DNA from 3 places in the Paenibacillus sp. FSL L8-0638 genome. Region 2 is predicted to be linked to each of the others. Evidence: riboswitches for the same ligand, from Rfam matches in the RefSeq annotation. Region 2 holds a riboswitch; each other region holds the start of a gene.
What was found. A riboswitch is a leader RNA that binds a small molecule or an ion and turns the genes downstream of it on or off. The one in region 2 is predicted to bind glycine.
Positions count from the first base shown of each region.

Region 1 (10,422 bases), 1.8 Mb from region 2:
AGGCGCAGGTTTATATTCGACAGTCAAAGATTACCTCACATTTTCACAAATGATGTCAAATGGCGGCACGGTAAACGGTGTGAACTTATTGGGGAGAAAAACCATTGATTTAATGCGCACCAATCATCTGAATACAGCTCAACTATCGGATTTCACCAATTCATACCATACAGGTTATGGCTATGGACTTGGTGTGCGCACGTTAATGGATAAAGCGGCTGGGCATGCAAACAGCTCGATTGGAGAATTTGGCTGGACGGGAATGGCAGGCACCTGGGTTTCTATAGATCCGAGCGAACAATTCTCCGTCGTATATATGCATCAGCTCGATCCCAATATGGAAGAGTACCATCATTTGAGAGTTCGCGCGGCAGCTTATAGCTGTTTGTAAATGCGAGATTGTGGATCTGTTGTGAAAACCTCTTCACTATGGCTCTGAAGCTACACAAATTGTAATGTCTAATCTTTATCAGAAATGATCTAGTTAATAAGGACCAAATTTTCCTCGAAGCCTAAACTATTCTTTTCCATATGACGACATAAAACGTAGGTATAAGGATTTTGCGAAATCCTTAATTTAAGTTTTGAAATGGGAGGGAATTAGATTTTGAAGAATAGATGGTCCGGTTTTCTGGCGTTGGTCATCCTGATTTCAAGTTTTACATCATATGCAGGGTTTGCATCTGCTGCGGATGCGGTGCTTTCCAAGATTGTTCTTTCCTCTAACGAGGTAACTTTGCAACAGGGAGATACAGCTGCGTTGACGGCTACGGCTGTTTTTAGTGATGGGACAACCTCAAATGTAACCGTAAGCACGGATTGGAAAAGTGATAACACAGCTATTGCTACTGTGTATAATGGTACAGTTTCGGCCAAGGCTGAAGGGGAAGCCACCGTGGTTGCGACCTATAAAGATAAGGTACAATCGGTTCAGGTACATGTAACGAAAAAGGTTAAGGCGCTGACATCTAGTGTACAAAGCCTGAACTTGCGTTCAAGCGGTACAGGACAGGTTGATTTGACAGCGACATACAGTGATAATACAACAGCTCAGGTTTCGGGTGATGCTACTTGGACCTCGGATAATCAAAAGATTGCAACTGTAGTTAACGGTTTGGTTACCGCTCAGGGAGCAGGTACAGCCAATATTAAGGCCGTATATGGTCAGCAGACCGTAACCATTGCTGTACAGGTAGAGCAAGTTAAACGTCTTGATGTCAGTTCATCAGAGGTTTCTCTTTTGCTGAAGGATACTGAGAAGGTTAAACTTTCAGCGACGTTCCCGGATGGATCGGTACAGGACGTGACAGAGTCCGCTGAGTGGAGCTCCAGCAATGCAGCTGTGGCGGATGTACTGAAAGGCACGATTACCGGCTATAGCGCAGGAAAGGCGACAATTACAGGTAAATATGGCACGATGTCCGCTACGATTTCGGTGGATGTCGATCAAACGAATAAGCTGAAAGCCAGCGAATCCAATATTTTTCTCCGTTTGGATGAATCTAAAAAAATACAGGTTTCTGCTGTTTACCCGGATGGAACAGTAACGGATATCACGGATAAAGCTACTTGGGCATCAAGCGATGAAAAAATTGCAACGGTGAATAAAGGAACGATTATGGCCATCGGTGCGGGTTCGGCAACGGTGACCGCTAAGTATGGAGATAAGACTGTTTCGATCAAGACAGATGTCGAGACCTCTAGATTTCTGGATTTGAGTGAGGACAAGCTGAGCCTGAATGCCAAGGAATCCAAAAAGCTCAAGCTGACCGCAACATATGTAACAGGTACGGAAGAAGATATCACAAGTAAGGCAGAGTGGAAGTCCAGCAATGAAGATATCGCTTTTGTCAGTGCGGGAGAAGTCACGGGTTATAAAACAGGTGAGGCTACGATCACCGCTTCTTATGGTGGCAAGACAGTTACAGCTACGGTATCCGTAAATGTACCCGGGGATCTGTCTCTGTCCTCCAAAACGGCAACGATTGATATTGATGAGGACTATACTGCAACTTTGACGGCTACTTATGCGGATGGGCGTAAGGAAGATGTAACACAGGATGCAGAATGGGCTTCAAGCGCGGAAGATATTGCTTCTGTGTCCAAAGGAACGATTACGGGTAAATCCGCTGGTAAAGCGGTTATTACAGCGACCTATAATGGCAAAAAACTGACGATTAACGTACAAGTTGGCCTTGTAGACCGTCTGGAAACAGACTCGCGTGTAATCGCGCTTGGTGCTCAGGAAACGAAGCAACTGAAAGTATCAGGAGTTAAGAGTGGCGGTACAAAAACAGATGTAACCAAGGATGCCACCTGGACAACTAGCAATGTAAAAGTGGTTGAAGTTAGCGAAGGTTTGATCAAAGCGAATGGTAGTGGTAAGGCAACTGTGACTGCTTCATATGGCAAGCAAAACATTACGTTTACGGTAGAAGTGGACGTAGCGCAAAAGATTGAAGCGGATGCAATCGCGCTATCGCTTAAATCTGGAGATCAAAAAACCATCGCGATTGTAGTTAAATCGAGCGATGGTAAAGAAAAGGATGTTACAACCCAAGCTGAATGGAAAACGTCCAATTATAAGGTAGCCACTGTTAAAAAGGGTCAGGTTACCGCGGTCAGCTACGGTAAAGCTAACATTCAGGCGAAGTTCGGCGGGAAGATAATCAGCGTACCTGTAGATGTTGATACGCTTAAATATTTGCAAACAGACGAAGTCGCCTTGAATTTGAAGGCAGGACAGCTGGCTAAGGTTACGGCTACAGCCACGTATAAGGATGAGTCGGAGAAGGATGTTTCCAAACCGGCTGTCTGGTCCTCGTCCAGAATTATTGTGGCGACCGTCAAAGACGGTAACATTAAGGCACAGGGCAAGGGCAAAGCAGTAATTACTGTGAAATATGCAGGTAAAATGACGAAGATACAGGTAACCGTTCAGTAATCTGTAACCCGACTAAAAAGAAAAAGAGCAAGCATACGTCCAGCGACGATATGCTTGCTCTTTTCTTTATAAGGGCGAATTCTCTTTCCCTAGGACAATGTAGGGGGGAGGTAGTCGCCTTGTTTTATAGAGGTAAAGTAATTGGTTTAAAGCTTAGAAATTACGACTTATTCTTCTTGATTGATGCGTTGCGTGTAAGTGATTCGGTCAAACGCTTGCCGGTCGGCGTCTGAGCCAAGCCGCCTTTGGCGGTCTCGCGGTGCTTCGACGGCATCGCGCTGCCGACTTCAAGCATCACGTCAATGACTTCGTCAGACGGAATAGCGCTGCGCACACCCGCCAAAGCCATGTCCGCTGCGGCAAGCGCAGTCACGGCTCCCAGGCCGTTGCGCACGATGCACGGAATCTCCACGAGTCCGGCGACGGGGTCGCAGATTAGGCCGAGCGTGTTCTTAAGAGCGAGGCCTACGGCGTGAACAGCCTGTTCAGGCGTACCACCGCGCAGCTCGACCATAGCACCAGCGGCCATCCCGATGGCTGAGCCAATCTCAGCCTGACAGCCTCCCTCCGCGCCAGAAATGAAAGAGTTGTTGGCGATCACGTAGCCAATGGCTCCAGCGGCGAACAGGCCGTTCACCATATGCTCATCATCCCAGCCGAACCGCTCCTGTGCACTGATGAACACACCAGGGATAACCCCACATGAGCCTGCGGTAGGCGTGGCGACAATGCGACCCATGGATGCATTAACCTCCGACACGGAGAGGGCATAAGCCATGGCGAGCGCGGAGGCATCACCGGAGCAGGTTTCCCCTGACCGCAGATACTCCGCTAGGCGCTTGCCGTCTCCGCCCGTCAATCCACTGCGGGATACGGTGTCTTGTGTCTGACCGCGATGAACGGCTTCCTTCATGACTTCATAATAATCAGACATTTGGCGAAAGATTTCTTCCTCCGTTGTATTCGTTTCTTGTACCTGCTCTTGAATCATCAAGCGGCCAATCGTGGTGGATTCTTCAGCGCATAAAGCGCTGATTTCATGCAGATGGCTAAACCGCATCGGATTCAGCTCCTTTTTTCAAATTAATCATCTTAATTTCATACATATGAGGTAAAGAACGCAGTTCTGAAATCAGTTCAGCTGGAGCAGAACTGTCCGTTTCAATGGCGGTGAGTGCTTCACCATCCCGGCCTTTGCGATCTACGTGCATATAGGCAATGTTAATGTGGGCCGCGCCCAGCGCTGAAGTTATTGCGCCCAATGTACCGGGCTTATCCGAGTGGAGAAGCACCAGCGTAGGCAGCTCCCCGGTCAGATTGACCCGGAATTCGTTGAGTTGCTGGACATGGATGCTGCCGCCGCCGATGGAGGAGCCCAGCAGTGTGCGCTGATCCTCGCCCTTCCACAACTCGAAACAGACGGTGTTCGGATGAGGAGCGGGGAGTCCACTGACGGCGAATTCCACGGCCATCCCGGCTTGCTCAGCCCATTGCTCGGCATCCGGAATCCGATGATCGTCCGTATCGTAATTAAGCAGTCCTGCGATGAGCGCCAGATCTGTACCGTGTCCTTTATACGTATCGGCAAAGGAGCCGTACAGTGTCATACGGGCACGGTCAGGCTGCGCCCCGAGCCAGTGCCGGGCAACGCGTGCTAGTCGCACCGCGCCTGCGGTGTGTGAACTGGAAGGTCCGGTCATGGCCGGGCCGATAATAGAAAATACATCTTTGAAACGCATGGTGTGGCCCCCTGTATGTTCTAATACTATACTATATGGTATTTCCGCGTCTTTGCGCGGTTATGACGGTTCCTAATGCTGACGCACAATGTGAGCACAAAAAAGGACAGGATAAGGAAGTTTCCCTTATCTCTGTCCTCGTTACCTGAGAGTTTCGTGCGGTGTTCTTACCGCCTTACCCCTTGGGTGGCTTGCGCTCTCTCCAGAGTTGCGTCAGATGACGATACATGGACCTGAGAGATTATCCGCCAGCCGGGTGCTGGCGTCTTGCTCCTTCGGTGCCGCCAGAGTGTAAGCCCCCTGGACAGACTCTCCCGTCATCTTCATTCGCGTATACCGTTCTACATGTCTTTCTTAGCGTAATGTATGACGTGCTCGGTGTCAATCACAGGGTTTAATTTTTACATAAACAGGTGCATTTCCAATAAAAAAGATTAAAGTTTACATAATTATGGATGAAATCAGGAAGGAATTAGAAGATTGGCGGCTAATCTGATAGAGGACAAGTACATTTATGGAAATCATAGGAGGGATATTGACGTATGGTAAAAGGCTTGCGGTTCACAGGTTCACGCTTAAAAGGGATGCTGCATCTAGCAGCGATCGCATCACTGCTGATCGGGATCTTCGTTCCGTTCGGTCAGGTCAAGGCAGAGGGAGCATTGACAGTAGCCGAAGCACTTCAGGGCCAAAGCAGTGGAGGTACGGTGACGGTAGAAGGTTATATCGTCGGACATGCTACCGGATCGAAAACGGCTAACTTTTCTTCTCCGTTTGCGAATGATTTTAACGTACTGATTGCTGACCAGGCTAATGAACGTAGCACTTCTAATCTATTGGATGTACAGCTGACATCCGCGTACAGAGGGCAATTTGGACTGTCAGGCCATCCTGAGCTGATCGGCAGCAAAATTCGTGTGACGGGTACACTTGGCGCCTACAATAATTTTGGTGGAGTGAAAAGCCCAAGCGCTGTTGAACTGGTGAGCGGAAGCGAGCCGGGGGAACCAGGTGAACCTGGCAACCCGGGTCAACCTGGTGCTACACTGCCGGATGGAAAAGGCAAAAAGGTGCTGTTCGATAATACGCACGCACAGACCGCTGGTGCAGCAGATTGGGTCATTGAAGGCGCCTTCTCCGACTTTGCCAATGGACTGCGTAATGTAGGCTTTACGGTAGACCCATTAAATCGTCCTATTCCTTTTACTTATGGAGAGCAGGCCATAACATATGATAAGCTGCGCCAATATGATGTGTTCATTATTGGTGAAGCGAATGTTGCCTTTAAGGCATCCGAGCAGGCTGCCCTGCTGCAATACGTGAATAGCGGAGGGAGCGTCTTCTTCATCTCCGATCATTATAATGCAGATCGTAACAAAAACCGTTGGGATTCCTCCGAGGTTATGAATGGCTACCGTCGTGGAGCCTATACTAATCCGGCCAAAGGCATGACTGCAGAAGAAGCTGCATCACCGGCAATGCAAGGATTAACAAGCTCCGATTGGCTGGCGGCCAACTTTGGCGTTCGTTTCCGTTACAATGCGCTCGGTGATGTGAATGCTACCGACATTGTAGCCGCAGATCAATCTTTCGGTATTACCAAGGGTGTGCGCTCGATTGCCATGCATGCAGGATCTACGCTGGCTATTATTGATCCCACCAAGGCTAAAGGCATTGCTTATATCCCTTCAGGCACGAAAAAATGGGGGAATGCGGTAGATCAGGGTGTTTATAACGGCGGGGGCCGTGCGGAAGGACCTTATGCCGCTATCTCCAAGGTAGGCCAAGGCAAGGCGGCATTCATCGGTGATTCTTCCCCTGTAGAAGATGCTACACCGAAATATGTGCGTGAGGAAAACGGACAGTCGAAGAAGACATATGATGGCTTCAAAGAAGTGGATGATTCCACCTTCCTGGTGCAAACGGTTCAATGGCTTGCATGGAAGCAGGACTACACGAAATTGTCTGATGTGGCAGGTTTGACTCTGGATCAACCAACGAAGCTTCTGCCATTCGAGGAACCAGCGGCTTCCACGGAACCGCAACCTGAGCCTTGGTCTGCTCCGGCAGCAGGCTACAAATGGTACGATCCTAGAACATTCAAGTCTGGCTCCTATGGAGCGGCTTCGTAAATTATATTGTCAGGAGCTCAATGTGAGCTTGGGTTAGTTAGTCGTTTGATCCCTGCTGAGGGATCAGGCGACTTTTTTTGTGATGAAAATTAACCTGTGGTTGGTTATTTCATTACATTTTGTGCCAGAAAGGCCGCACTATTGCTGGATCATTGATTTTTTAAATGATGTTGATAGCATAATCTTAATTGATATATCCATATACTGGTGATAGGATGTATTCAAATTATTCCGACAAAAACAGTATGTAATGTTCATGAGAGGTTTTAAACATCAAACATGGTGAGAATAAGCGAGACAAGACCATGGAGAATGGAGGAAGCGCGCATTGAATACCGAACCCGTGTTGGAAATTAAAGGATTATCCGTATCTTTTCGCATCCAGGATCAATATCACTCCGCAGTCGACCATCTGGATCTGACGGTCAACCCCAATGAAGTGCTGGCTGTAGTCGGAGAATCCGGCTGTGGCAAAAGCGCGCTAGCGCTTTCGATCCCGCAACTGCATGACATGGAACGCACGCGTGTAGAGGGGGAGGTCTTTTTTAAAGGAACGGACTTGAACCGTCTTTCCTCAGGGCAAATGAATAAAATCCGCGGAGCGGGAATTGGCATGATCTTTCAGGACCCGTTGACAGCACTCAACCCGTTGATGAGCATTGGCAAGCAGATTGAGGAAAATCTCAATTATCATACGTCACTATCTACGAAGCAAAAAAAGGAACGTGTGCTGGAGCTGCTGGAAAGTGTAGATATACCGAATCCAGTGCGTGTGTATGATCAGTATCCGCATGAACTATCAGGAGGGATGCGGCAGCGTGTGATGATCGCGATTGCCATAGCTTGCCGACCTTCTCTTATTATTGCAGATGAGCCGACGACTGCGCTCGATGTAACGATCCAATCGCAAATTCTCGACTTGCTCAAACAGCTTCAACAGGAGACTGGGAGCGGTATTATCCTGATTACGCACGATCTTGGTGTTGTGGCAGAAGTGGCCGACCGCGTGGTGGTCATGTATGCCGGAGAAATCGTGGAGAGCGCTGATGTTTTTGAATTATTCAGGCATCCACAGCATCCGTATACGCGTTCTTTGCTTGCTTCCATGCCGGGATCGCATACCAAGGGGGAATCACTGCATGTCATTGGCGGCATTGTTCCCTCATTACAAGATATCCCCCGCAATAGCTGCCGCTTTGCTCCACGTATTCCCTGGATTCAGCAGAGAGTGCATGAAGACCATCCCCAATTAAATGAAATTTCCCCTGGACACTGGGTTCGTTGTACATGTTATCAGCATTTTCATTTTGAAGACGAGGCAAAGGGGGAGGCTGCTCATGGCACTACTGGAGTTAAATGATTTGAGGGTGCACTATCCGGTGCGCGGTGGTTTCTTCCAGCATGTTATTGATCAGGTGAAAGCAGTGGATGGCGTGTCGATCAGCATTGAGGCAGGCCAGACATACGGGCTGGTGGGAGAATCCGGCTGTGGAAAAACGACGACAGGCAGGACGATCATCGGTCTAAATAAGCTGACGAGCGGACGGATTTTGTTTAAAGGAAAGGACCTTGCAGCTCTAAGCCGTAACAATCGTCATCCATTGCGTAGAGATATTCAGATGATTTTTCAGGACCCATACTCTTCGCTTAACCCGCGTAAGCGCGTATTGGATGTCATTGCTGAACCGCTGCGAAATTTTGAAAGGCTGAGTAGTGAGGAAGAACGGAGAAAAGTACAGACGTTGCTGGAAAAGGTCGGCTTGAATGCCGATGCAGCCTATAAATATCCGCATGAATTTTCCGGGGGGCAACGACAGCGGATCGGGATCGCGCGTGCGCTGACATTAAACCCCAAGCTGATCATTGCTGATGAGCCAGTGTCAGCACTGGACGTTTCCGTGCAGGCACAGGTGCTTAATTTTATGAAGGATGTGCAGCAGGAATTTAATTTGACGTATTTGTTCATCAGCCATGATTTAGGTATTATCCGCCATATGTGCGACCAAATCGGTATTATGTACCGGGGCCGTCTAGTGGAGCAGGGGAGCGAGCAAGATATTTATGAGCGTCCACAGCATCTGTATACCCAGCGCCTCATTGCAACCATTCCCAATATTGATCCTACAAAACGGCTGGAAAATGCCAAAAAAAGGCGAATGCTTTTATCCTCCTACAAAACAGAGCTACCCAAACATCTAGACGCGAGTGGAAAACCGTTTGCACTAAAATCAGTAAGTCCATCCCATCAAGTCGCGCTACCATAAGGGGGGTACAGAAATGTGGAAATTTACACTGCGTCGGCTACTGGTTATGATCCCTCAACTTTTTGCACTGAGCGTGCTTATATTTTTCCTAGCTAAGGCTATGCCAGGGGATGCCTTGACAGGGCTCATCACTTCAACTCCCAATCTAAATCCGGCCGCACTGGAAGAGCAGCGACAAAGACTGGGACTGAATGACCCGGTGTGGATGCAGTATGGGAACTGGCTCGTCCAGCTGGCTCACGGGGATCTGGGCAAATCTTATGTACATAAAATTAGCGTTACCGATCTGATTGGCAGCCGTCTGGGGAACACGTTCTTTCTGGGCGTAGTCATTCTGGTTCTGACGTATCTGATCGCCATTCCGCTCGGTGTACTCAGTGGTCGCTATCAGCATAGTCTACTGGACAAAACCGTCGTGGGCTATACCTATCTCAGCTTTGCGACACCTCTATTTATACTCGCGTTGCTGCTGCTGTATGTATTCGGCTTCAGGCTCGGCTGGTTCCCAACCAGCGGCAGTGTGGATGTAGGTGTGGAGCCGGGGGCATGGTCATATTACGTGAACAAGTCGTATCATCTCATTTTACCGGCGGTTACAGGCGCATTGCTCAGTACAACGGCTACGATTCAGTATTTGCGCAATGAGGTCATTGACACAAGACTGAAGGATTTTGTGAAGACAGCGCGTTCCAAAGGGGTACCCGAAGGTAAAATTTATTCCCGCCATATTTTCAAAAACTCGCTATTGCCGATCGCTGCCTTTTTAGGTTATGACCTGACGGGAGTCATTGCAGGCAACATTTTTCTTGAATCTATTTTCGGTTATCCGGGGTTGGGCCAATTATTTCTTCAGTCCATCACTCAACGGGACTTTTCAGTCGTGAACGCGCTGGTCATGATTTCTGGCTTCTTGGCACTATTAGGAACTCTTTTATCTGATGTCATCCTAAGCAAAGTCGATCCCCGCATTCGAATTGAGTAGCGAACAAGTCTAGAGAAAGGGAGGGATTATGGTGTCTATACAGGTGGAGGAGGTCTTCACGCCGGAAATCATTCGTAAATCACCATCCAGTTGGTCTGTACTACGTCGTGAACTGGTGCGTGACAAAATGGCCTTGGTTTCCATTGGCTTTGTGATTCTGTTCTTGATCTTTATATATGCCTCTGTCCTGTTTGTAAATCAGGATGTAGTCACGACGGTCGATTTGGGCGCGATTCGTGAAGCTCCAGGCTCAGTACATTGGCTGGGGACAGATCGAGCGGGCAGAGATATTTTCGGCCAACTGGTCATTGGAGCCCGCAATTCCTTCACTATTGGCTTTACGATTACATTGTTATCCGCC
Region 1 covers NZ_CP151960.1:427,783-438,204, forward strand. The annotation lists gene MKY35_RS01900 (serine hydrolase domain-containing protein) at 1-391, shown strand, start outside; gene MKY35_RS01905 (Ig-like domain-containing protein) at 608-2,944, shown strand; gene sdaAA (L-serine ammonia-lyase, iron-sulfur-dependent, subunit alpha) at 3,105-4,004, opposite strand; gene sdaAB (L-serine ammonia-lyase, iron-sulfur-dependent subunit beta) at 3,994-4,683, opposite strand; glycine riboswitch at 4,806-4,899, opposite strand; gene MKY35_RS01920 (DUF6359 domain-containing protein) at 5,226-6,815, shown strand; gene MKY35_RS01925 (ABC transporter ATP-binding protein) at 7,144-8,175, shown strand; gene MKY35_RS01930 (ATP-binding cassette domain-containing protein) at 8,153-9,079, shown strand; gene opp4B (oligopeptide ABC transporter permease) at 9,093-10,061, shown strand; gene MKY35_RS01940 (ABC transporter permease) at 10,090-10,422, shown strand, end outside.
Region 1: it holds a riboswitch for glycine, as region 2 does, so the genes downstream of both, sdaAB (L-serine ammonia-lyase, iron-sulfur-dependent subunit beta) here and MKY35_RS20190 (sodium:alanine symporter family protein) in region 2, are expected to answer to the same signal.

Region 2 (10,422 bases):
AATGCCTTCGGCATTTTCTGGATTCGTCAATATGCGGAAGAATCCATTCCAAAGGAGCTGCTGGATGCGGGGCGGATGGACGGATGCAGCTTTTTTCGGCTGTACTTGAATGTAGCACTGCCTATTCTACGTCCTGCGTTCGCTTTTCTCGGCGCGTTTACCTTTATAGGAGCCTGGAATGATTATTTATGGCCGCTAATCGTCTTAACCGATGAACGTAAATTCACGCTCCAGATTGCACTGTCACAATTGAACGGGATTTACAATACGGATTATGCGATGGTCATTGCGGGTACCCTGCTTGCTGTACTGCCACTTATTATTTTGTTTCTTTTCATTAGCCGCCAGTTTATTTCCGATCTTGCCGCTGGAGCGGTCAAAGATTAGATTCACTTGAATTCCTTTATTCATTTCATGTATAATAGTTAATCGTCATTTCAAATAGCTTACATGATGAGGTTAGGTATACAACAGCAATCAGGTTAAGCGATTTACGATTTGAACATGAACTATGAACTGAGGGGAACTTTCCAGATGAACAAATTCACATATTATAACCCCACCAAATTAATTTTTGGAGACAATCAAATTGAAGAACTGCAGCAGGAACTGTTGAATTACGGCAAAAATATTTTGCTGATATATGGAGGCGGAAGTGTCAAACGAAATGGTCTATATGACCAGGTATTAAACGCGTTACAGCCGCTACATCTCAACATTCATGAATTGTCGGGCGTAGAACCGAATCCGCGGTTGTCCACCGTTAAGAAGGGCATCGACATTTGCCGAAACAAAAAAATCGACTTCTTACTTGCAGTAGGCGGCGGAAGCGTTATTGATTGCACCAAAGCCATCGCAGCAGGGGCTGAATATGACGGCGATGTGTGGGATATTATCAACAAAAAGCACATGCCTACCCAGGCTCTGCCATTCGGTACCATCCTCACACTCGCCGCTACCGGTTCAGAAATGAATCCAGATTCTGTTATCACCAACTGGGAAACAAACGAAAAATACGTATGGGGCAGCGCGGTGACGCATCCGAAATTCTCAATTCTGGACCCAAAAAACACCTTCTCTGTGCCACGTGATCAGACGGTATATGGCATGGTGGATATGATGAGCCATGTATTTGAACAGTATTTTCACAATGTAAAAAATACACCGTTGCAAGATCGTATGTGCTTTTCCGTGCTGCAAACCGTAATCGAAACTGCACCTAAGCTGTTGGAGGATTTGCACAACTACGAGCATCGCGAAACGATTTTATATGCCGGAACGATTGCTCTTAACGGAACACTGCAAATGGGCTACTTCGGGGACTGGGCTTCGCATACGATTGAACATGCATTATCTGCTGTATATGATATTCCTCATGCTGGCGGTCTGGCGATCCTATTCCCCAACTGGATGAGACATACGGTGGATCAGGATGCTGCACGCATGAAACGGCTGATGCTCAGCATGTTTGACTTAGACACCGTAGATAAAACAGATAGAGAAATCGCTTTGGAGGGTATTGACCGTCTTAGTGCATTCTGGACAAGTCTCGGTGCCCCTTCCACCCTGGCCGATTACAATATTAATGATGAGCAATTGGAAAAAATCGCAACCATTGCAGCCCGTGAAATGGAATATGGAGGCTTCGGTAATTATAAAAAGCTGAATCAAGAAGATATTTTAGCTATTTTACGCGCATCGTTATAACAATTAAAAGGGAGTGTCCTCAAGCCTGTGATGGCTGAGGGCACTCCCTTTTGAAATTTATGAATTAACCGTGTGTCCCTTTTCTTCTACTTGGATAGCTGCCCCTACACTGGCACCTGCAAGAATGCCCTTTTTCTTACTAGAATTCAGAGAATCCATATAGGTTCGGGTTTCTGCAACGACAATTCCTGATAAGCCGAGCAGTGCAATCAGGTTCGGGAAAGCCATCATTGCGTTAAAGATATCTGCCAGCAGCCAAATCGCATCCAGTTTAATGAACGCGCCCCCGCCAACGAGTAGAATGAACAGATAACGGTATGGCTTAATCCACTTGACGCCAAGTAAGTATTCAACACAGCGTTCCCCGTAATAGTTCCAGCCGAGCATGGTGGTGAACGCGAACATAATCAGAATAATTGTGAGCAGTTCTGCCCCCAGCGGGAATGCGCTGGAAAATGCTTGCTGAGTCATCAGGCCCGCATCGGTAGGCCCGCTCCATACACCGCTAACCAGTAGCGTCAACCCGGTCATCACACAAATAACCATCGTATCAATAAACACGCCTGTCATGGAAATCAGCCCTTGCTCCGCAGGCCATTTGGTTTTGGCAGCTGCGGCTGCAATCGGTGCGCTCCCCAATCCGGCCTCATTGGCAAAAATACCTCTGGCTACCCCACTTCGCATCGCCAGCATAATCGTAGCTCCGGCAAATCCGCCCGTTGCAGATGTAGTTGAAAATGCCGAATGGAGCACCAGCGCAATTGCGGCAGGAAGCTGGTCAGCAAACCGAATCAGTACGATGAGACAGATCAGTACGTACAAGCCTGTTTTAAAAGGAACGACCTTCGTCGATACCTTGGCAATGCTTTTGAGTCCTCCAATAGTAACCAGTCCAGTAAGGATAGCTATAATCAATGCCGTTACAATGGGCGGAACGCCAAAACTGTTTTCCGTCGAAGATACAATCGCTTTGACCTGCGGAAACGTTCCAATCCCGAACAACGCTACCAGCATGCCCGAAAAAGCAAACAGCATCGCCAGCGGTTTAAAACGACGTCCTAGACCTTTCTCAATATAATACATCGGGCCGCCGGAAAATTGTCCATTCCGATCCTTCACCCGGTATTTTACTGCAAGTACACCTTCCGCATATTTCGTCGCCATCCCAAAAAAGGCTGCAACGACCATCCAGAACAAGGCACCCGGCCCGCCCAGCTTAATGGCTGTCGCTACGCCGACAATACTTCCTGTGCCAACTGTAGCCGCTAGCGCCGTACTCAAAGCCGCAAAACTACTTACATCCCCGCTGCCTTCATTCGGGGCCTTACCGATCAGCTTGATCGCCAGGGGCAGGCGGAATACCTGCAACATTTTCAGACGTATGGTCAGCCACAACCCCGTTCCCATGACAAGAATGATGAGAGGCGCCCCCCATATCCAACTGCTAATCGCTTCTAACACATGTACCAAATTCATTTCAACCCGCTCCTCCAGCATATTAGAAAACAAAAAAGAGTCAAATCAGCTGATTCGACTCCTGGAGAGGTTAAAGGCACGAAAAAATACAACCATCATGTGCAGGTTTCTGCCTCTAATAGCTCATAAAAAAGCCTAGGGCATTCCCTGTCACAGGTTATTCGCGTCTCTGTCCTTTTGCCTGAGAGTTTAAGCAGATGTTCTCTGCGGTGCACCTTCGGCGCCCAATTAAGGGTCTCTCCAGAGTTCTGTCCGTTTACGGTCCCCGCTTGTGGCTGTAAACAGCCTAAGCACCTGAGAGTTTTGCCCCTTCGGTCGGAACTTTCGTTCCATCTCCCGCAAACATCAACCAGACATATGAAATTTTTATTCATTATACAGAAAACTTTCAGCTTATTACAAGTGAAAAGTTTGTGAAGCCCTCTGAAATATTATTATTGAGTCTATCAAAAAAGCGGGTACAGCAGATCGCATCCTTAGGATGTCCTCTGCTATACCCGCCCGAGACGATATGAAATTACAATTCTTCACCATTGGTTGCTATCACATTTTTATACCAGTTAAAAGAGTCTTTTTTGGAGCGTTTGAGCGTTCCGTTTCCGTCATCATCCAGATCAACGTAAATAAATCCGTAGCGCTTGGACATTTCGGAAGTAGACATGCTCACGAGGTCGATAGGGCCCCAGCTGGTGTAACCAATCAGATCAACACCGTCGGCAATCGCTTCCTTCATTTGGGCAATATGCTGACGCAAGTAATCAATGCGATATGTGTCATGCACAGAGCCATCTTCCTCCACCTTATCATATGCACCCAAGCCATTTTCCACGATGAACAGCGGCTTTTGATAGCGATCATAAAACGTATTCAGTGTAACACGCAGGCCGATCGGATCGATCTGCCATCCCCAGTCGGAGGACTGCAGATACGGGTTTTTCACGCCACCAATCAGGTTTCCTGCTGCTTTCTCGCCTTCTGGACCTGCCGATACATCGTCATGGTATAAAGACCTCTTTCCGTATATAAGATTTTTACTTTGGCCTAAGTAATCCCATCAAATGCTGCAAATGTGAATCCATACCTAACGGTAACCGTTCTCCTTTGAAATGCATTGACAGATGCTTTAAAATAGACGTAATGCCCTCATAAGCATCCTAATCGTTGTAACGCGTTTCATGTCAAGTATTTTTTCTTATGTGAGGAGAAGCTCCATGTCGAATCTTGATCAAATTGCAAAACTGGCGGGCTTTTCTAAGGCTACGGTATCCAGAGTATTAAATCAGTCCCCCCATGTCAGTCATGAAACAAGAGCTAAGATTTTGAAAATCATGCAGGAATTAGATTATGTTCCTAATCGGAATGCCATTTCCCTATCCAAGGGTCAGACGCTTCAGATTGGTATCATCACTTCAACGATTAATGAAATTGTTCTTGCTTTTCTGGACAGCTTTGTAGAAATCGCCGGACAATATGAATTCCAGACCATTATTTATACTTCGGGAGAAGACAAAAAGAAAGAGCTTCAAGCTTTTGAAGATTTAAAAAGAAAAAGAGTCGACGCGCTGGTCATCATTTCCTGCGTGAATGACACTGATTTTTTGAGTACCTATTGTAAATATGGCCCAATCGTGGCCTGGCAACGAATGGAGCATACCGATATTCGCTCCGTGGCAATGGATCAATATGAAGGTTACATGCTAGCACTAAAGCATTTGATACAAAAAGGCTATACTCGTATAGCCAATGCTTTTGGCCGTCCGAGCAGCATCAATACCCATAGCAGACAACGAGCCTATGAACAGATCATGAGTGAGCACAATCTGCCAGTGTTGCAACACTGGAATCACTCTTCAATTTATAATATCCGTGATGGCGAACAGGTCGTACGGGATTTGTTACAGCATCGGGGGGAATTCCCAGAGGCTATTTTATGTGCTAACGATTATGTAGCCGTGGGCATTCTCTGCGAAGCACGCAGACAACGGCTGAACGTACCGGGAGATCTGGCGATTGTTGGGTTTGATAACACGGAGCTGTCGCATACGTTGGGGATTACAACGATTCAAAATCCCATCATGGCTCAAGCACAAAATGCCTTTTTCATGCTTTCCCCCCAGCTGATTGGACGCCAAATGGAGCTTCATTCGCTAGAGTACAGCCTCATTGAACGTACGACCACATAAGGTAACGCTTTACTTGCAAATTAGGCAAAAGGGCCTTGATATAAAATGTTTTTTGTCGAAACAGAATAAAAAATGTTGAAATCGCTTTTTTTTGTGCTACAATAGCACTATATCGAAGGATTGTGACCGGTGATGCGGGCAATGCCTGAGTTCAATTGAGTACTATTGCTAACAATAGTATTGAATTGTGCTTAGGCATTTTTTATTGGTAAAGGATGGGAGGGGGAACTTCAATGATTATTGAGAAGGTGCTCAATAACAACGTCCTATTGACTAAAAACGATAAAGGCAAAGAGGTCATCGTGATGGGAAGAGGTATTTCCTTCAAAAAGGTGGCTGGCGATCAAGTCGATGATGATAAAATAGATAAGATTTTCATGTTAAATGAAAACGAGTTCACGGCCAAACTAACCGAGCTGCTGAACGATATTCCTGTATCTCATCTGGAGGTCGTGAATGAAATCGTAACCCATGCAACAGAAGTGTTGGATACGGAGTTAAGCGATAATATTTATTTAACGTTGACCGACCATATTCATTTTGCCATACAACGGCAAGAAAAAGGACTGGCACTCCAAAACGCGATGCTGTATGAAATTAAACGCTTTTACAAAAAGGAATTTGCAGTTGGACTGGATGCTCTCCAAAAAATTGAAAATACGCTCGGAGTAAAATTGGGCGAAGATGAAGCGGGATTTATTGCATTGCATATGGTGAATGCACGGATTGACGGTAACGAAATGAAATCTACACTGAAAATGACCGAGATTGTCCAACATATATTGAACATTATTACGTACCATTACGGGATTGTGCTGGATGAGTCTTCTTTTAGCTATTCGAGATTTTTGACACATTTGCAATATTTTGCGATGCGAGTGATTCGTAAAGAAGTCATTCACAGTGGTGAAGAATTTTTGTACAACCAGGTGAAGCAGACGTATACCGAAGCTTTTGCTTGTGCCCAAAAGATCAATGAGTATCTGGAAAAAACATACGATCAATATTTAAGCAAGGATGAATACGTATATCTAACTATCCATATTCATCGGGTTACTGAGCGTAATAACATATAAGACTAACAACTTCATACCCCTCATCGTTCATGGATTGTGACTGGTAAGGCAGGCAAAACCTAAACTGATGGTGAAATCGACGTTCCCTTATAGGAAGAGTGCGCAGTTTTCACCACGAGTTTAGGTTTTTCTTGTTTACAAGGTTAAAAAGATGCATGCCGGCGCATCTTAGCAACAAATGTAAACAGTAAACCCTATCAGTAGCAAGAATAACCCATAAGGAGTTCTAAATATGAGTGATAAAGAACTATCTAAAAAAATAGTGACTCTCGTTGGCGGCGAAGAGAATGTCAATTCCGTATTCCATTGCGCTACACGCTTGAGATTTAAATTAAAAGATCGCACAAAAGCAGACAAAGCTGCACTGGAAGCAACACCTGGTGTCATTACAGTGGTGGAAAGCAGCGGCCAGTTCCAAGTGGTCATCGGCAACAATGTAGGTCAAGTATTTGAGCATATGATGGCAGAAACGAATTTGCAGGATGCAGACAATCCTAATGCCAAAAAGGAAGAATCCTCCGAAAAAACAAATGTTCTTGGCAAAGCGGTCGATATCATTTCCAGCATTTTCTCACCTCTCTTGGGTGCTCTTGCCGGAGCAGGTTTGCTCAAAGGGATTATGGCCTTAATTGCGTCGCTTCATTGGATTGATACTACAAGCGGTACGTATCTCATTTTGAACGCCGCTTCGGACAGCGTATTTTATTTCTTGCCTATATTCCTGGCTATTACTTCGTCCCGTAAATTTAAGACAAATGCCTTTGTATCGGTCGCAGTTGCTGGAGCACTCGTGTACCCGGATGTTATTGCAGCGGTGGACCATCCGGCAAAACTGGCTTTTCTCGGGATTCCAATCATTCTGATAAAATACAGTTCCAGCGTAATCCCAATTATTCTCGCGGTCTGGGTACAGTCCTATGTGGAACGTTGGTTTAATTCCTTTGTTCATCAATCGGTTAAAAACATTATCGTCCCTATGCTATCACTGCTAGTTGTTGTTCCGTTGACGTTTTTGGCCTTTGGTCCAGTCGGTAACCTGATCAGTCAAGGCTTGGCGAACGGTTTTACATGGGTATACAATTTAAGCCCATTGATCGCCGGAGCCGTTGCTGGTGCATTCTGGCAAGTGTTTGTTATTTTCGGTGTACATTGGGGCTTCGTTCCTATTATGCTGTCCAATATTCAAACATTGGGTTATGACACGATGCTTCCAATGCTTACAGCAGCCGTACTTTCTCAAGCCGGTGCAACACTGGGGGTATTCCTGAAATCTAGAAATACTCAAATGAAGGCTTTGGCTGGTTCCTCTACACTGGCGGCTGTATTCGGGATTACAGAACCAACGATTTATGGTGTAACTTTGAAATTGAAAAAACCTTTCATTTATGCTTGCATATCTGGTGGTATTGGGGGCGCTATTATCGCTTCTGGCGGAGCGACTGCAAAATCCTTCTCCCTGCCTAGTTTACTGGCGCTGCCAACTTATTTTGGAGCTGGGTTCTTGTGGGTAGTCATCGGTTTGCTCGTTGCCTTTGTACTCGCAGTTGTGTTGGTTATGATTTTGGGCTTTGATGATCCAAAAGAAGAAACTGCAAAAACAGAAGCTGCGCCTATAAAGAAAGAAGTGACAATCGAGAAAGAAATTCTCGTAAGCCCACTGCAAGGTAAAGTATTGCCTTTGGAACAATCTTCTGATGTTGCTTTTGCTTCAGGTGCTATGGGGAAAGGAATCCTTATTGATCCTACAGAGGGTGTGCTGACATCTCCTGTCAATGGAACGATTACGACCGTATTCCCAACCGGACATGCCATCGGTATTACTTCCAATGACGGAGCAGAAATTCTGATTCACGTTGGTGTGAATACAGTGAAGCTGAAAGGACAATTCTTTGACAAGCGCGTCAAAGAGGGTGATGTGGTGAAGCAAGGGCAATTGTTGCTCGAATTTGATATCGAACAAATTAAGGCGGCAGGCTATACAACGACTACGCCGATTATCGTAACAAATTCCGCTCAATACCTGGACGTATTGAACACAATGGAAACTGAAGTGAAGCGTGAGGATTATTTGTTGACTGTTGTGGTCTAACATTTAATTTTCAGACTAGGGCATTTTGCATAAATCCCAGGAGCATTTTCAAATCAGCAGTATATAGATCGAAAACGCTTTAGTTCGTCTATACTGTACTTACAAGCGTTGGGAATCGAATTATGCAAAATGCTGACTAAAGAAGCTTTCCCAATGGAAAGCTTCTTTTTTATACATAATGAGACAAGTGTTACAGTGAAAAATGGAAATATCATTTATTGTAAGCGTAAGAATGTAAAAAAAGGAGGATCTCTGTGAAAAAAGGATATATCGCCGGGTTAAGTGTCATTGTGTTGCTTGTCATTGCTATCGCTATTTCAGCTGTAGTTAAATTTCAGGATCTGGAGCAGGTTGTTCAACAAAAAGACAAAGAAATCCAAGCGAGCAAAAGCAATTACCCCGAAATATATGACCACTTGAATGCGGTTACAGTTGATGGTTTTAAGCGTTTGATTCAACAGGATCAAAGTGTATTTGTCTATATCGGCAGACCGAGTTGTGGCGACTGCAATCGGTTTGAGCCTAACTTTAACAAGATGATCGAACAGTATAATCTAGGCTCTAAAATTACTTTTTTGAACGTTCACAAAATCCATAAGGACAAGCTCCAATGGAATAAATTCAAAGAGGATTACAACGTTAAATACACCCCCACTATTGCAGAATTCAGGAACGGCAAGCTGGTTGATAAAATAGAATGGACGCCCAAAAGAGACCTCAGTACGGACGCTGTAAAAGAGTGGCTGACTTCCAAGAAAATTATTATTTTATAAGTCTCTTTTCTATTCAATTCATTACAAACACAGAGAACTGTTTATGCAAAAAAAGGTATTCATTCGTATAACGCATGAATACCTTTTTAGGAATGCACAGGCATCTAAGCTCTAATAAAAAATAGTTCCTACTACTCTTCACTGCCTTCTGATAAACCTCGTTCGTATCTATCAGTCCCTATATTGTAGACACTTCATAGAGTATGGTCGTCAATCGAATCAGGAAATTCATATCGGATAATATCCGTTTCGGATACGATATGTCCGATTTGTGACTCAATGAATTCTAAATCTCCTTCTACTGCCCCTATAAAATGCTTTGTACCGGGTTCAATGACGATGACCTCACCGGGGCTGACCGTCTGTATCACGCCATTGATAGAGACACTCCCGGTTCCAGAAACTATAGTCCAAACTTCTTTACGAAACTGATGCTCATGATAGCTGATAAATCTCCCGTTTGAAATGACCACGCGTTTGGTCACTGTCTGCAATCCACTTGCTGCCGCTTGATGGGATAACACCGTTTGCTTTCCCCAGAAGCGCTCCTCAAAACGTGGTCCGATTTCAATTTCCGCCACCATATCCTTAATTCCTGTGGATGACTGCCGATCCGTAACCAGCACGCCATCCGGCCCGGCAACGACAATAATGCCCGGGACATTCCAGATGCTAACCGGAATCTCCAGTTCGTTGATGATATGCGAGTCATGTGAAGCTTCTGAAATATATCCTGGACCACTCAGCTTCGAACTTACTTCTCTCACCAACGAATCCCATGTGCCCAAGTCTCTCCACTCTCCATGATATGGAAGCACGGAGAGCTTATGAGTATGCTCTACTACCGCAATATCGAAGCTAGTTTTAGGCAAGTCTGCATAATTTGTCGAAAGAGATTCATAGTCGGATGGTATACCCATTTGCTTCAGAATATCCAATAAAAAGCCCAGTCTAAAAGCAAACACCCCGCAATTCCATAAGGCCCCTTCACGGATCAACGCTTCTGAACGAATCAGATCCGGCTTTTCTACAAATGAACTAACCCTATAATATGGCTGGTCAAGTGAAGGAGAGGCTGAAGGCACAATATATCCGTATTTATCAGAGGGTTCCGTCGG
Region 2 covers NZ_CP151960.1:4,561,105-4,571,526, forward strand. The annotation lists gene MKY35_RS20180 (carbohydrate ABC transporter permease) at 1-387, shown strand, start outside; gene MKY35_RS20185 (iron-containing alcohol dehydrogenase) at 535-1,707, shown strand; gene MKY35_RS20190 (sodium:alanine symporter family protein) at 1,765-3,183, opposite strand; glycine riboswitch at 3,343-3,437, opposite strand; glycine riboswitch at 3,456-3,532, opposite strand; partial or broken gene MKY35_RS20195 (family 1 glycosylhydrolase) at 3,701-4,150, opposite strand; gene MKY35_RS20200 (LacI family DNA-binding transcriptional regulator) at 4,395-5,366, shown strand; gene MKY35_RS20205 (PRD domain-containing protein) at 5,600-6,442, shown strand; gene MKY35_RS20210 (beta-glucoside-specific PTS transporter subunit IIABC) at 6,675-8,531, shown strand; gene MKY35_RS20215 (thioredoxin family protein) at 8,786-9,304, shown strand; gene MKY35_RS20220 (sugar phosphate nucleotidyltransferase) at 9,499-10,422, opposite strand, start outside.

Region 3 (10,422 bases), 220 kb from region 2:
GCTATTATGGCTCGCTCACTTGAAATTCCTGCAGTTGTGGGAACGAAAAATATATTGTCTCAAGCTAAAAGCGGCGATTTGATTATCGTTGATGGTTTGGATGGTCACGTATTCGTGAACCCTACCGAAGAGATTGTTGCAGAATACCGTGCTAAACAAGTGGCATACGACAAGCAACGCGAAGAGTGGCGCAAGCTGCGCGGCGAAGCTACGGTTTCTGTCGATGGTGTCCATGTCGAACTGGCAGCCAATATTGGTACGCCTAATGATGTAGCTGGTGTCCTGGACAACGGTGGTGAAGGCGTTGGCTTGTACCGTACGGAGTTCTTGTACATGGGACGCGATAAGCTTCCATCCGAAGAAGTACAGTATACAGCGTACAAAACCGTTCTGGAAAGAATGGAAGGTAAACCGGTTGTAGTCCGTACTTTGGATATCGGTGGTGACAAAGAACTTCCTTATCTGGACCTGCCGAAAGAAATGAATCCGTTCCTCGGATTCCGTGCTATTCGCCTGTGTCTGGATCGCCAGGATATTTTCCGCACTCAATTGCGTGCTTTGTTGCGTGCGAGTGTGCATGGTAACTTGCGCATCATGTTCCCAATGATTGCTACGCTGAACGAATTCCGTGAAGCTAAAGCTGTTTTGTTGGAAGAAAAGGAAAAGTTGGTAGCTGAGGGTGTATCCGTATCCGAAGAAATTCAACTGGGCATCATGGTAGAAATTCCTTCTACAGCGGTATTGGCTGACCAATTCGCAAAAGAAGTAGATTTCTTCAGTATCGGTACAAACGATCTGATTCAATACACAATGGCAGCGGATCGCATGAACGAGCGGGTTTCTTACCTGTATCAACCATACAATCCATCCATTCTGCGCCTGGTGAAAATGGTTATTGATGCCGCTCACCGTGAAGGACGTTGGGTTGGTATGTGTGGCGAAATGGCAGGAGATACAACAGCAATTCCGTTGCTGCTGGGTCTCGGACTTGATGAGTTCAGTATGAGCGCTACTTCCATTCTGCCAGCACGTAGTCAAATTTCCAAGTTGTCCCGTGCGGACATGGAAAAACTGGCTACAAAAGCTCTGGACATGCAAACAGCAGAACAGGTTGTTGAATTGGTTCAAAGCATCGAAGGCTAAGGAAGGGTATTACATTTCAAAGGTTATATCTTTTTCCAACAAAAAATTGCTGTGTACATACAGCAGCCGGTATCTAATTAGATACCGGCTTTTTTGCATGCTTTAAGTAGAATTTGTTTTAACTGCATGAGCAATTCAGTACAGGTTTGCGGGCTGCGGTAGTTTCGTCCAATCGTGTGACTGGAGTAGTATATGGTGCATTGAGCACCAGCTCAGGGTTCTCTTCTGCTTCCCGCGCAATATGAATCATAGTGTCGACAAAAGCATCAAGTGTTTCCTTACTTTCCGTTTCCGTGGGCTCGATCATGATGCACTCCTCTACATTCAGCGGAAAGTAAATTGTAGGTGGATGGTAGCCGAAATCAAGCAGCCGTTTGGCTACATCAAGCGTGCGCACTCCAAATTTTTTCAAGCCTCGCCCCGACATTACGAATTCGTGTTTGCAATGTCCAGGGTAGGGCAGGTCAAAATGTGGAGCGAGCCGATGCATCATATAATTGGCATTGAGTACAGCGCATTCCGATACACGCTTTAAGCCATCAGGACCGTAGCTACGGATATAGGCATAGGCACGGACGAGAATACCGAAGTTCCCGTAAAAGGCTTTAACCCGTCCAATAGAATCTCCCAGTTCCCGGTCCCAGTGGTACACCCCCTGTGGATCCCGTACGACAAGCGGCTTGGGCAAATAAGGGATGAGCCGTTGCATTACGCCGACAGGCCCAGCGCCGGGGCCACCGCCACCGTGCGGGGTACTCATCGTTTTGTGCAAATTGAGATGCACTACATCGAAGCCCATATCTCCGGGACGGGTAATCCCCATGATGGCGTTGGAGTTCGCCCCGTCATAGTAGAGCAGACCCCCCGCGTCATGCACGATGGCAGCAATGTCAGTGATTTGCTTCTCGAACAGCCCAAGCGTGTTCGGGTTGGTCAGCATGAGTGCAGCGGTATCGTTGCCTACGGCTTGACGCAGCGCATCCAGATCCACTAGCCCCTCAGGGGTGGAAGGAAGGGTGACTGTTTCGAAGCCTGCGACGGTTGCACTGGCGGGGTTCGTTCCGTGCGACGAATCCGGCACGAGCACCTTGGTACGTCGCTCACTACGTGCTTCGTGGTATGAGCGAATCATCATCAGCCCGGTCCATTCGCCATGGGCGCCCGCGGCGGGCTGAAGCGTGACGGCATCCATGCCAGTTAACGCAGCCAAATCATTTTGGAGCGTATGCAGCAACTCCATGGCACCCTGGATGCTCTCCTCGGGCTGATATGGATGGATTTTGGCGAAGCCTGTATATCGGGCGACATCCTCATTCACCTTCGGATTGTATTTCATCGTACAGGAGCCGAGCGGATAAAATCCATTGTCCACGCCAAAATTGCGCCGGGACAAGGCGGTATAATGCCGAATAACGTCTACTTCGTATACCTCGGGTAATGCTGCAGGTTCGCTGCGCAGCGCATAGTCTGGCAAAAGCTCTGCCACCGGGCGACGGGGAACGTCGCACTCGGGAAGGGAATAGGCGATGCGACCCGGACGGCTCAATTCAAAAATGAGCGCTTGATCGTGTTCCTTTAACAGCTCTTGTTTCTGATCCTGTCCGGTATGTGTCATAGCAATCCCCCCAAGGTGTGCACAAATTGGTCAATCTCTTCTTTGGTTCTTTGCTCCGTCACGGCAATCAACATGTGACCAGCAAGTTCCTCATAGTCCCGGCCCAAATCGTAGCCAGCGATAAATCCAGCAGCTAGCAGCTCGGTCTGGAGTCTGCTCATATCTGTACCCTCAGGCAGTCTAAGGGCAAACTCGTTAAAGGTTGGTGCGTTAAACGAGGCAGTTACGCCCTTCAAGCTCAGCAATTGCTCTAAGGCATACCGGCTTTTATGCAAATTTAGCTCGGCTACTTCCTTGATCCCCTGTCTACCCATAACAGATAAGTATACAGATGCAGATAAAGCTAGCAATGCTTGATTGGAACAAATGTTTGACGTGGCCTTTTCGCGGCGGATATGCTGTTCCCGCGCTTGCAAGGTCAGCACGAAGCCGCGTTTACCATTGCGATCAGTGGTCTGACCCACAATACGGCCGGGGATACGGCGCATATGTGCCTGAGAAACGGCAAAGTATCCACAGGTCGGACCGCCGAGAGAAGAGGAGATGCCAAGTGGCTGCGCGTCTCCTACCACAATATCCGCGCCCTGTTTGCCGGGTGTCTCCAGCAAGCCAAGTGCCAGTGGGTTGGCACTGACGACCAAAAGACCTTTGTACGCATGGATGAGATCAGCCATCGGCTTCAGGTTTTCCACGGCTCCGAAAAAGTTGGGGCTTTGGACCAAAACAGCCGCGGTCTGTTCCGATACGGCCGCCGCTAACGCATCAGCATCCGTTACGCCGTCCGAACAGCCGATCTCCACGATGTCCAAATCCAATCCGCGTGCATAGGCTGCCAATACCTGACGTGCCTCCGGATGGACGGACCTTGATACGATAAGCTGTTTACGGCGGGTAGCTGCGGCGGACAGTGAGCCTGCTTCCGCCAGTGCAGTCGCTCCGTCGTACATGCTGGCATTAGCTACAGCCATGCCCGTCAATTCGCAAATATACGACTGAAATTCGAAAATGGCTTGTAGCTCGCCTTGGCTTACTTCCGGCTGATAGGGGGTGTAGGCTGTATAGAATTCCGAGCGTGAAATGATGTGCTGGATGACGGACGGAATATGATGATCATAAATTCCTGCGCCAAGGAAGCTGGCATGTGTGTCTGTATTGGCGTTGTGTCCGGCCAGATCGGCCAAGTGGCGGGTCAAGGCTTTCTCATCGAGTCGAGAAGAAAGAGGGAGTTCCCCTTGATATCGAATGGCCTCTGGAATGTCACTGAACAAATCATCAATGGATGATACACCGACCACACGCAGCATTTCGGTTTGATCCTGTTCAGTCATAGGGAGATAACGATGCTGCTTCATAGGTTCTGACTCCTTTCGAAAAGCAAAATTTTAAATCCGTAAATGAGCTAATAAAAAAGTGTGAGATGAGAAACCCGGAAGTTCATATCTGACATGTTTGCTTTATAGAAATGAAAAGAGTTTAAGATCAGCGTGGGCGCTTATAAAAGGGGGCTGCCACCACCTCGGCACGCAGGCGTTTGCCACGAATCTCAACCTCCAGCGGTGTGGAGAGGGCGCTAAAACGACTGTCCACCAAGGCGAGGCCCAGATTACGCTTCAAGGAGGGCGACTGAGTCCCCGTTGTGACCTCACCGATGTGTTGTCCTTCTGCGAATACCGGATAATGGGCGCGTGGGATACCGCGGTCCATCATTTCTAGCCCGATCAATTTACGAGGAACCCCTTGTTCTTTTTGACGCTGAAGTGCTTCTCTACCGATAAAATCTCCTTTATTCAGCTTGACGAAGAATCCTAGACCGGCTTCGAGTGGTGAAATCGTGGCAGATAACTCCTGCCCGTATAGCGGCAACCGTGCCTCAAAGCGTAGTGTATCCCGAGCACCAAGTCCAGCGGGAATCAGCCCATACGACTCACCGGAACGAAGCAAACCCTCCCATACGGCGGGTGCTTCCGCGGCAGGTACGTAAAATTCAAAACCGTCTTCGCCCGTATATCCGGTTCGTGAGACGAGTGCTTTTGCTCCGAACAATGGCACGTTCTCATGAAAGTGGAAAGATGCCAGATTCGTAATATCCGTATCTGCCACGGCTGCGGCAATACGTGCTGCTTCCGGTCCCTGCAATGCCAGCAATGCTATTGCATCAGACACATTCTCCATGTGAACGGATGCAGGCACATGACGAAGTAACCAATCCCAATCCTTATCAATGTTGGAGGCGTTCACAACGAGCATGTAGCGCTCCGGTCCTTTGCAGTAAACAAGCAGGTCGTCTACTACACCTCCATCGGGGTAACACAGGAGTGAATATTGTGCCTGACCTGGTTCCAACTGGCTGACATCATTCGTGGTCACCCTTTGTAGAAAAGCTTCGGCCTCTTTGCCTTCAACCAAAAACTCACCCATATGCGATACATCGAATAAACCCGCACGTTGCCGGACGGCCTCATGCTCCTTTTGAATGCCGCTAAACTGAACGGGGAGCTCCCAGCCTCCAAAGTCAATACAACGAACCCCAGACTGCGTCTCGTAGGACGAATATAGCGGTGTTTTTCGCAAATTAGTCATGTTTCCACTCCTATCCGGTTTAATCGGCTAAACAAAAAAGACAGGCCGAAAAAAACGTATAGACAGCAGTCTATACTCTTTTTTCAGCTCTGTCCTTGATACCAGAAAGTTACCCCGGTATGTACCGGGTTTCCTCTTGGGTGATCCGCTCCAATAGCGAATGCTCTCCAGAGATGCGTCCGGCAGAGGTCCTTTTGCCTGAGAGATTCACCTGCAATGCAGGCTTACTCCTTCGGCGCTACCTTCGGGATCAGCAGTATATTACCTGGCTTTGCAGATAACAACTTGATCCGATTCGCGTGCACAACTGTCTCACAAGCGGCAACAGCTATGCGAATCTTTTTGGCAGTCTCTCCCTCTGCGTTCATCCGCGTTTGCAGTTGTCGGGGTGTTTCCCAAAGTATTTGCTATAACCCATTAATACGCAAATTCATTCAAAATGTCAATAAAAATGTCATCAAAAACAATAGAACAAACATTTAATATATAAATAAGGATATGTAAGCGTTTGTTATAAATTATTATATTTTTATATAGAGCGCTATAGGAGGTGATATGAAGTATTTTTGTTAGTATTATTGACATGAGTGTTCTTATTGTCATAATCTTAACCTGTCTAATACAGGTGAGCAAATGTGATTTTATTCATATGGAAGTGAGGGGAACAGAATGGGTGAAGTGAAGCAGCAACTTTGGTATACAGACGAACATGAGTGGGTTCAGCGGACAGAGAATGGAACGGTGCGGATTGGTATTACAGACTTTGCACAGCATCAACTGGGTGATATTGTTTTTGTAGAATTACCTGAGGCGGGAGTAACGATTGAGCAGGGAGCGGAGATCGGTACGATTGAATCGGTGAAGACGGTATCCGACCTTTTTGCTCCGGTGACGGGAACCATATTAAAAGTGAATGAAGCGCTGGAAGGTACACCTGAGCTAGTGAATGAATCTCCTTATGACAAAGGTTGGATGGTCGAAGTAGAGATGGATAAAGATGTGGAGGAAGCATTGGGCAAACTACTGTCGGCGGATCAGTATGAGCAGTTGATTTCGGAGTAATAAATAGAGCAATGCAGCATGAAATAATAGCGTGTTATTCGGAATTTTATATTGATTTTTAATTGAATAAGAGCATCGTTAGTTTGCTCGATTTTTGTATAAAATAGTCGCTATGATTTGACGTAGCGGCTATTTTTTTGTCTTTTTTTTGCAAACGTAATTACGTGTGTTGTTCTGATATAGAGGGTTGTCCCCATATAGGAATCATACATAATCCAGCGCGGTTTTTCGACTAATTTCTATAGCTACAGGTCATATTAAGAAGAATTATGCAGGTATAATATCTTCCCGGATAATTTAAATTTAAATGTTGTCATCAACGTTCATGACGAAAGTACGTTTTCATTTCGTTGATGAAGATAGCGCTGTCATTTAGTATGAATTTTAAGAAAAGGTAGTGATGCTTACCTACAAGGAGGATTTGAATATGAGTACATTGGACGCAAAGCCAAGTTCAAAAGGAGGCACTCGTGTCGCCGTACAGCGTTTTGGCCGTTTTCTTAGCGGTATGGTTATGCCCAATATGGGAGCCTTTATTGCGTGGGGGTTGATTACGGCACTCTTTATTCCGACCGGATGGTTCCCGAACGAAGGTTTTGCACAGTTGGTTGATCCGATGAAAAATTATTTGTTGCCGCTGCTGATCGGTTATACAGGGGGCACGATGATTCACGGACAGCGTGGAGGTGTGATCGGTGCCATCATGACGATGGGTGTCATAGTAGGAGCCGATATCCCGATGTTCCTGGGCGCGATGGTAGCTGGTCCGCTGGCTGCGTGGATATTGAAGAAGTTCGACAAGGCCATTGAAGGCAAAGTCAGATCAGGCTTTGAAATGCTGGTCAATAATTTTTCGGCCGGGATTATCGGTGCCATTCTAGCACTGCTTGCCCATGTGGCGATCGGCCCGGTTGTACAAATGATCAGTCAAGTGTTGTCGGCAGGGGTACAGTTCCTCGTGAACGCGGGGCTATTGCCGCTTGTCAACCTCATTATTGAGCCCGGAAAAGTATTATTTTTAAACAACGCGCTGAATCACGGAGTATTGAGTCCGATTGCGTTGGAGGAAGCTGCAAGAACAGGCAAATCCGTACTGTTCATGCTGGAATCCAACCCTGGGCCGGGGCTTGGTATTTTGCTGGCCTACTGTCTGTTCGGTAAAGGCTCTGCGAAGTCGTCAGCTCCTGGCGCAGTCATCATTCATTTTTTCGGCGGGATTCATGAAATTTATTTCCCTTATATTTTGATGAAGCCGATTCTGATTCTTGCAGCTATAGCTGGCGGTGTTGTGGGAACCTTCTGTTTCATGTTGACAGGTGCCGGACTGGTTGCTGCCCCTTCACCGGGTAGTATCATCGCCTATTTTCTAATGACGCCAAAAGGTGGATATTTGCCAATGCTGAGCGGGGTGATCGCTGCTGCGGTCGTATCCTTTGCTGTTGCAGCAGTGTTACTCAAGACAGGTAAGCAACAAGAAGAGGGGCTGGAGGAAGCTGCATCTCGCCTGAAAGATATGAAAAATCAAAGCAAGAGTGCCAGTGCTAACGCCACTGTAATGGAAGATAACCACGAATCTGATCGTGCTGCCGAGATTGTCGCAGATCGAACGCTCAAGGATAAATCCGAAGTGAACAAGATTGTCTTTTCCTGTGATGCAGGTATGGGTTCAAGCGCGATGGGTGCCTCGATTTTACGCAAAAAAATGAAGCAGGCGGGCGTAGGCGTAACAGTTACGAATACGGCAATCAGTGAAATTCCACAGGATGCGGATATTGTCATTACGCAAAAAACGTTGACAGACCGGGCTAAAACAGTAGCTCCGAAAGCTGAGCACATTTCCATTGACAATTTTTTGAAGAGTCCTGAATACGAAGCGCTGGTTGAACGTCTGAAATCCGATTCTTAATCCCCGTCTTAGTCAGGCTGACTGTATGCAGTGTACGTCTCCTGCTGGAGGGATGAGCTTGGGAAGGAACGGTATGCGCTTATGAATATTACGAAACGACAACGTGACATCGTGGAATATCTTCTGGAGCAGTCCAAAGAGGTTACAGCCGGAGAAATTGCCACGAAGATCAATGTCAGCACAAGGACGGTTCATCGGGAACTGGGCGCAGTCGAGCATTGGCTGGCAGCTCATGAGGTGAAGCTGGAGAAAAAGTCAGGGATTGGTATCTGTATAGATGCAGACCCAGCTCAGCTTGTATGCCTGCGAAAGCAATTGCTGCATACGAATCCAGACGAATATTCGGCTGAGGAGAGAAAGATCGTGGTTCTCTGCATGCTGCTGGATACACGGGAGCCGATCAAGCTGCTGGCGCTGGCTTCAGATCTGAAAGTCACGGTAACTACGGTCAGTCATGATCTGGACGAATTACAAGACTGGATCGGAGATCGAGGGCTCGTGCTTGTCCGCAGACGGGGATACGGTGTCGAGATTACCGGACGGGAGATAGACAAAAGACGGGCGATTTCCGAGCTGGCCCTCGAACATTTGGATGAATCTGATCTGTTTTCCAGCCAGGGAGCGGTTCGTTCTGTGACCCGTGTCTCCGACAAATTGCTGGAGATGATTGGCAGAGGGAACTTGCTGATCGTGGAAAAGGCCCTCTGGCAGCCCCATGAAAAGTGGCTGGAAAACATGGTGGAAAGCAAATATATGGAGTTGCTGATTCAGATTTGCGTTTCGCTGGCACGTCTACGACTCGGGTATGTTATGGATCCTCTTCTCTCCTATTTAAAAACAGATTCGGATGAGAATATCATGCTGCGCACAGCTATGGTAGAACGCATATGCGCAGAATTGTCAGCGGCGCTGGATATTAACTTTCCGGACCCGGAACGATCTTATTTCAGGCTGCTGTTCCGTGATGCCGAGGATCATTCTACCCGGCTGCTGCCGCTCGATGATCTTGTACTGCTGGAGTCGGTTCATGAGTTGATTCGTCGTGTGGAGGAAGAAACAGGCACGCCATTGGAAGAGGACCGTGTTCTGCGTGAAGGTCTGATTGCCCATATGGCTCCGGTATTCAAACGTTTGAAGGAAGGCAAGTCGATTCGTAATCCCCTCCTTCAGCAAATCCGCAAGGATTACAGCAGCTTATTCGACTCAGTGAAAAAGGCTGCGGCGGACATGACAGAAATGAAAGTCCCTGATGAAGAGATCGGATTTCTCGTCATGCATTTCGGCGCTTCGCTGGAGCGGCTGCGACAATTGCGGCGGGAGGTGCGGGCCATCGTAGTCTGCACGAGCGGCATTGGTTCATCCAGACTTCTGGCAACAAGGCTCGCCAAAGAGCTGCCACAGATCAAAATTGTGGATAGGGCCTCATGGTACGAGGCGGCGCGGATCCCCAAGGAGGATTATGATCTGATCATTTCGACAGTAGAGCTACCGCTTGAACCAGATCGCTATCTTAAGATCAGCCCGCTGCTGACGCAGGAGGAGAGTGATCGCCTGCGTCAATTTATCCAGCATATTACACTCAATCATCCCGATGACCATCAGCAGGAACAGGTCGTTCAGCCCGGTCAGGACATGGAGTGGCTTACCGGTCTGCGGAAAAGTCTCGATGAAATTGTACACATTGTACAGCAATTTCAAGTGTACCCGCTGGAAAATCAGGAGATGGATATGGCGGCGACCGTAGAGGCTATATGCATGTTGGAGGCGGGGCGGGGGAATGTTACAGAGCCTTCTGCGGTTGCTGCACAACTCATGGAAAGAGAGCGCCAAGGTAGTCAGGTGATCTCTGATACCTCCATTGCTTTAGTTCATACGCGTAGCCACTATATTCGCAAGCCTTCGCTTACCTTGTATAAGCTGGCAGGGCCGCTGTTGGCGGATACAGGCGAACAGGTAGAATGCGTGCTGCTCATGTTGGGACCTCGTGAGCTGCCGAGAGAAAGCTTGGAGGTATTGAGCGAGATTAGTGCATTACTCTTGCAGGAAGACATGGTTACGCTACTGGAACACGGTAGCAGGGATCATATTGTCAATTATATATCGAGTGAGCTAGCTG
Region 3 covers NZ_CP151960.1:4,341,373-4,351,794, reverse strand. The annotation lists gene ptsP (phosphoenolpyruvate--protein phosphotransferase) at 1-1,143, shown strand, start outside; gene gcvPB (aminomethyl-transferring glycine dehydrogenase subunit GcvPB) at 1,262-2,758, opposite strand; gene gcvPA (aminomethyl-transferring glycine dehydrogenase subunit GcvPA) at 2,755-4,110, opposite strand; gene gcvT (glycine cleavage system aminomethyltransferase GcvT) at 4,238-5,338, opposite strand; glycine riboswitch at 5,515-5,706, opposite strand; gene gcvH (glycine cleavage system protein GcvH) at 6,008-6,400, shown strand; gene MKY35_RS19360 (PTS mannitol transporter subunit IICB) at 6,828-8,306, shown strand; gene MKY35_RS19355 (BglG family transcription antiterminator) at 8,388-10,422, shown strand, end outside.
Region 3: it holds a riboswitch for glycine, as region 2 does, so the genes downstream of both, gcvT (glycine cleavage system aminomethyltransferase GcvT) here and MKY35_RS20190 (sodium:alanine symporter family protein) in region 2, are expected to answer to the same signal.